2 regions of the Bacillus sp. BC08 genome follow, and region 1 is predicted to be linked to the other one. Evidence: a T-box and tRNA genes for the amino acid it is inferred to sense, from the RefSeq annotation. Region 1 holds a T-box; the other holds one or more tRNA genes.
The links. A T-box is a leader RNA that pairs with one kind of tRNA and senses whether it is charged. The one in region 1 lies ahead of argS (arginine--tRNA ligase), so its partner is inferred to be a tRNA-Arg.

Region 1 (3,423 bases):
AATCTTACATAATCGTCATTGTAATATAAACCTCTCGTATTTTTTAAATATGTTAGTTTACTGTTCCAATCGTATGTTTCCAAGTTTAACGCCTCCTTTATATATGACATTACAATTCTCCATTTAATACGGACATTCCTACACTTGAAACAATTCTAGAAAAGTTTAAATTTAATAAAATTAAACTTCTGCTTTCACATTTTCTATAAAAATAAATAGGCATACATATCTACTATGATACGTATACCTATTTGTTTTACATCTCCTCAGGAGCATCCACCCCAAGTAAACGTAATCCCTCTTTTAATACAACTGTCACAGCATACACTAATGCAAGTCTGCTGTCTTTCTCTTCGCTCTCTTCTAATATACGAACATTACCGTAGTATTTATTAAACGATTGTGCTACATCTAATACGTATTTTGAAATGATTGATGGCTCATTTTTGTTGAAGGCTGCCTCAATTACTTGTGGGAACTTATTCAGTAATTTTACAACGCTCCAGCTATGATCATCTTTTAATGCAAACGTACACGTTTCAAATTCTACACTTTCTTTTCTTAAAATAGAGCAAGCACGTGCATGTGTGTATTGTACGTACGGCCCTGTTTCACCTTCAAATTTCAGCATATTTTCTAATGAGAATTCAATATTATGCATACGCTCGTTTTTTAAATCGTGGAAGATAACTGCACCAACGCCGACTTGCTTTGCTACTTCTTCTTTTTGTTTTAAGTTTGGATTTTTCTCTTTAATATTTTGTTTTGCAAGAGCTATTGCTTCCTCAAGTACTTCTTCAAGTAAAATAACTCTTCCTTTACGTGTCGACATTTTCTTACCGTCTTTTAAAATGAACCCAAACGGTACATGTTCCATGCCCTCAACCCAATTGTAACCAAGCTTTTTTAATACAGTGAAAAATTGATTGAAGTGTAAACTTTGTTCTGGGCCAACTACATATAATGCCTTATCAAATGCATATGTGTTTTGACGATATAACGCTGCCGTTAAGTCACGTGTTGCGTAAATCGTCGCACCATCTGATTTTCTTATTAAGCAAGGCGGCATTCCCTCTTCTTCTAAATTAACGACTAACGCGCCTTCTGACTCTTCAAGCAAATCATGCTCCTCTAAAATACCAATAAAATCTTCCATTAAGTTATTATAAAAAGCTTCTCCTTGAAAATTAGTAAATTCAACACCGAGAAGTTCATAAATACGAGAAAATTCTTTTAATGATTCATGACGGAACCAATTCCAAAGCTCAACAGCTTCTTCATCACCTTCTTCTAATTTCTTAAACCAAGCGCGTCCATCTTCTTCTAGTTCTTCGTCGTCTTTTACCTCTTCATGGAATTGAACGTATAACTTAAATAGTTCACGTATTGGATCCTCTTTAACTACTGCTTCGTTTCCCCATTTTTTATAAGCAGTAATTAACTTTCCAAACTGTGTGCCCCAGTCTCCAATATAATTAATTCCTACAACTTCATAGCCGCATTTTTCAGCGATATGTTTCAGAGAATTTCCAATCATTGTAGAACGTAAATGCCCCATCGAAAAAGGTTTCGCGATATTAGGAGAGGAATAATCGATAACTACCGTTTTTTCACAACCAAAGTGATTTTGACCGTACTCTTCTTTCTCTGCTAAAACCGTTTTTAATACATCATCACTTACAGTTTCACGATTAAAAAAGACATTTACATAAGAGCCAACAGCCTCTATTTTCGTAAAAAATGGATCACTTAATTTCTCCGCAACTTCCTTTGCGATAATAGCTGGTGATTTTTTATATTGCTTCGCAAGTGAAAAACATGGAAATGCCGCATCTCCGAATTCATCTTGTTTCGGCGTTTCAATTAAATCTAAAATTTTTTTTTGCGTTAATTCATTCGTGAAAATATTAGATAAACTTTCCGCAAACTGCGCTTTATAATCCATACTACAACCTCCTTATTTTTTAAAACACAAAAAACTCGTCTCTAAAAAAGAGACGAGTTTAAACCCGTGGTACCACCCTTGTTGTTCATTACGAACCACTTTCCCGTTTATAACGAGGACAGGGGGCCTCGGCTTACTCTACTATTCGTTCAAGAAGCATCTCCGAAGTGCGCTTCGTCTTTTTCTTCCGCACTAGGCTCACACCATCCCTAGCTCGCTTTCCTTCTAAAAAAGACTACTCTCTTCATCACCGACAGTATATTTAATTAATTATTGCTTATTATACATCTTTTCAAACAATTAGCAAGGGTCAATTACACCAAAGTGAAACTTAGCACTTTTTCTTTTGTATACGTGAAAATTATGTTTTTCAAATCTAGAACTACGGAAATGATCTTTCAGAACGACACGTTTTCTCGCTACACGCTTCGCTTCTGCAATTGTTTCGTCAGTAATATCATGATACAAAGCGAAGTGTTTTAATCCTTTTATTCCATCTGATTCTATAACAGTTTCTTCGAACATTGGATCAAGGTAAACGACATCATAACTACTATCTTCACATTGTTTTAAAAATGCGTAATGCTCCGTTTGCTTCACATTGATTCGTTGCATTGCCTCATCAATTTCAGAAACAGATGAAGACCATGTTTTCAAACCATTTTTCATAATATAAGCCATATACTCATTGCCTTCAATTCCCGTTACTTTTCCGCTTTCACCAACAATATAACTAGCTACAATACTATCTGATGCCATGCCAAGCGTACAATCTAACACTGTCATTCCGCTCTCTAATTGCGTGGCTTGTACAAACGGATCCTGTTCTCCGCGCATTAACCTTTTCACACGAAACATCGCTGAGTTTGGATGAAAGAAAAACGACTCTTCCGTTCCTCTCGGATAAATAGCTAATCGGTTTTTCCCTACAACAAGTACATCTTGTTTATACTGCTCATGCAGTTTATGTACTGGTATGTCATTACGTTTAACGAAAGAACGATTTAATTCTGCTGCTACCTTGCTTGCATAATCTGTCATTTCTTTGTTCGTTCTTCCTGCTGTTGTTACGATCATTTTTTCACCTCTATATAAAGAAAAGAGGGAGATTTACTCTCCCCCTTCTTTAGCAATTCTTTTCGAAAGCTTGTTCTAAGTTCGTAATAATTTCGTCCATAGTTGCACCTTCAATTTCATGACGGTGAATGAAGTGAACAACTTCTTTTCCTTTTAATAATGCCATAGATGGTGAAGATGGAGGAATTTCTCCGAAGTATTCACGCATTTTTGCAGTAGCATCTTTATCTTGGCCTGCGAATACAGTTACAAGATGATCAGGTTGTTTTTCAGCACGAACAACTGCTTGACCTGCTGATGGACGTGCTAAACCAGCTGCACAACCACAAACTGAGTTTACAACTACTAAAGTTGTACCTGCCGTATTTTCCATAAATTCAGTTACAGCTTCTTCTGTAGTT
Region 2 (3,423 bases), on a different contig from region 1:
CGTTCGGTGTCCTTGTAACATTTATAGCCCTCCCCATTGAACGAGAATCGTTTTAATAAGTGCGATGACGAAAGCTGAAAATACACCAAATAAAATAACAGAACCGGCTAATTTAAACATATTTCCTCCAACACCGAGTACGAACCCTTCAGTTCGGTGTTCGATACATGCGGCAATAACAGAGTTACCGAATCCAGTAACGGGTACAGCTGTGCCTGCTCCAGCAAACTGCCCAAAGCGGTCATATATACCGAATCCAGTTAGCAACATGGAGATGAAAATAAGAGTTGCGACTGTTGGATTTCCTGCGGAACGCTCAGTGAAATCAAAATATGTGATATAAAACGTAGAAATGAGTTGTCCGATGAAGCAAATAAAACCACCGACGAAAAAGGCTTTTATACAATTTTTCAAGACGGGGCGCTTCGGTTCTCGCTCTTGCTCGAATTTTTTATACTCCTGTTGTACAGGGGTTAAGTTCTTATCTTTACTAGACATTGCGATCCTTCCTTTTCTTTTAAAAAGCGTTAAGTGTTAGACTCCATTTTTTTTCCGATGAGTTTTAATTGCTCATTAATTTCATCTTTAGATACTTTTTTTTCCTTAATCTTTCTTTCAAGCTTTTCGAGTAACATAAAGATTTTTTTATCTGTACTTACACGAACATCGAAAGTAGGATGTTCATCACTTAGCTGCTTTTGAAGCTTCTTACGTAAAGGTTTTAATCCAAACCTTTCGTGGTGCTCCGGTGTAACTGCTATGTAGAGATCTAAATTTGAATTCACTGCTGTGCTTTTTATAATTTCATCCATAGCGAGAGCCCTTTTCTTGGCTCCTTGTGATATAGATTGATTAAATGATTCCGTACTCGTCTTTGTTAATTTGGGACCTTTCTCTTTCTCTGTTCGTTTTGCTTCTTCTTTCACTTTTTTATCTAAGGGACTATTATCACATCCGGTAAAAGAGCTAAATAGAAGGGCAAATAATGCGGTTATGAGGCCGAGTTTTCGCATGAGTATCATTCCATTTCTATTGCAATATGTAATGTGATAGAAAAAGGATGACTGCATATCATCCTTTTTCTATTTCACAGCATGACGAATACGTTATTGCTGTGAGTATTGTGGTTCTTCTTGTTGGACTTCTTCAACGCGTGGATTTAAAGAATCGATAATCGTTTGCGTTTGCTCTGCAGCTGTTTGGAAAAGTTGCTTTGCTTGTTGGTTATCCGTATCAAGAGCGAATCCCTCTAAGCTAGCTTGTGCACTTTTTAATCCAGAAACAGTTTGCTTTAGTTTCGTAATTACAGTCATTGAATGAAGCCCCCTTTGGAATATCAATTCAAAGGTTATAATTTGTGAGTTGGGGTGAATTTATGATTGGAAAATTTAGGGGGAAGTGCTTTGTTAATATACTCATAGCCAAGGTGCATAAAGGATTACGGGGATATTTTTATTGATTTAGATGGATTTTATTGCTATTATTATGAAAAGAAAATGAAGTGTTTTCTATAATCATGCGCCCATAGCTCAGTCGGATAGAGCGGTGGTTTCCGGTACCACGTCTGCCGGGGGTTCGAATCCCTCTGGGCGCGTTATGTATTGTTGGTGTTACGTGTTGAAAATGAATAGTAAATCTAAGGAATCCCCTTGTATGTGAATCGCGTACAGGGGATTTTTGTTATGGGCTTATAAGATATTTCTGTTAATGCTATAACGAGTTTATACTAAAATTATCTAAAACTTATAGTATGAGGGGATTGATGGTGCGTACAATTAGTGGATATTTAAGTATTTTAGGGGATAACGAACGTAGAACCGTCGCTGTATCTGATTCTGGTGAAATTACAGGTGATGAAATGTTGAAGTTCATGTTAAATATGGAATTACACTATAAAGAGATGGATAGGGAATGTTTTGGACCTAGTCACTATTTACCTAGTGGAGACTACCATAAGGATTTAATAGCGATTGTCTTTACGGCTGAAATGATGTTAGACGACATGGAATTAGAAGGGTAATGGCCTGCTGAAGAGGGAGGTGTTATATTTAACGAAGCATAATGAATCTATCTGCGTAAAAAGGTCTGAACTTACATTTGTAAGTTCAGACCTTTTTTTATTACTACTTGTTATATCTAGTGATAAGATTTACTATTAGTATGTGGTAATAATTTTAGCTCGCTATTATTTTCTTTCAATATTATTCAAATTTCGGTTGTAAGTTGTAAATCTCATTAATACATATAAATTAATAATATTTTGGAATGGGTGTCTGTGATAGGATTCTCCTTTTACCAAACTTATTGTACAATAGAAACAAGGGGGAGATTAGTTTGAAGGCAAGTCTTTTACAAGAACAAAGCTTACGTTTGGCAATGACACAAGAGTTAAGGCAAGCGATTACAATGCTCCAGTATAATGTACAAGAATTATCGGAGTTTTTGTATGAGCAATCGTTAGAGAATCCCCTTATTGAGTTAGGTGGTTTTGAGAGGGAGAAGAAAAAGAGCTCTAACGCAAGTAAAAGTACCAGTAAACAAGTCGAGAATCAGATGGAAATCTACAGTGTGGATTCTACAACGATTCAGCAACATTTATTAAATCAAATACAGTATTATAAAATAGATGAAGAAGAGCGAAAGGTAGCTTCTTTCATTATTATGAACATGGATGGAAATGGATATTTACAAGAAACGAACGAAGAGTTAGCTGATCTCCTTTCCGCACCGCTTCATGTAGTCGACCGCTCTGTAGAGCTTGTCCAATCACTCGAGCCAGCAGGGGTAGGAGCACGTAATATTCAGGAATGTCTAACCTTACAATTGAAGCGCTTACAAAGACGGAACGGATTAGCAGAAGAGGTTATAGAAGATCACTTCGCGTATTTCGTGAAGAAAGATTGGCGAAAGCTCGTTCAAGTGTTGAAGTGTAGTAATGAGGAATTGCAATCGGCGGTGAACTGTATTACGTCATTACAGCCGAAACCAGGCCTTGCATTTTCTTCTGATAAACCACTTTATATTGTGCCTGATATGGCGGTGAAAAAAGATGGCGATCGTCTCGTTTTACAAATGAATGAGAGAAATATGCCGAGAATTGAAATCCATTCTGAGTATAGCGCGCTTCTGAATGATAGTGAAAGTGAAGTAGCATCTTACGTATCAGAAAAGTATCAGCATGTGCAGTGGATTATGCGCAGTTTAAAACAGAGAAAACAAACGCTTCTGCAAGTGATGACCATTATTATGGAAAAACAACATGATTTCTTCTGGGAAGGTCCAGAACATTTAAAGCCACTTGCTTTAAAAGAGGTAGCGGAAGAGTTAGGTGTGCATGAATCTACAATTAGTCGTGCAACGCGAAATAAATATGTGCAAACACCACACGGTTTATTTGAGATGAAATCGTTCTTTAGTAATGCT

Region 2: it has a tRNA-Arg gene. The T-box ahead of argS (arginine--tRNA ligase) is inferred to sense a tRNA for this amino acid. The anticodon was not compared.

What each region holds. Positions count from the first base shown of each region.
Region 1 is NZ_JBTGPA010000031.1:957,144-960,566, forward strand. It holds gene ACXVYO_RS15415 (class I SAM-dependent methyltransferase) at 1-110, opposite strand, end outside; gene argS (arginine--tRNA ligase) at 257-1,945, opposite strand; T-box leader at 1,991-2,205, opposite strand; gene ACXVYO_RS15425 (class I SAM-dependent methyltransferase) at 2,246-3,022, opposite strand; gene ACXVYO_RS15430 (BrxA/BrxB family bacilliredoxin) at 3,072-3,423, opposite strand, start outside.
Region 2 is NZ_JBTGPA010000018.1:50,077-53,499, forward strand. It holds gene spoVAD (stage V sporulation protein AD) at 1-21, opposite strand, end outside; gene spoVAC (stage V sporulation protein AC) at 22-498, opposite strand; gene ACXVYO_RS02440 (YhcN/YlaJ family sporulation lipoprotein) at 528-1,013, opposite strand; gene ACXVYO_RS02445 (DUF1657 domain-containing protein) at 1,107-1,313, opposite strand; tRNA gene ACXVYO_RS02450 (tRNA-Arg) at 1,519-1,594, shown strand; gene ACXVYO_RS02455 (hypothetical protein) at 1,766-2,020, shown strand; gene rpoN (RNA polymerase factor sigma-54) at 2,335-3,423, shown strand, end outside.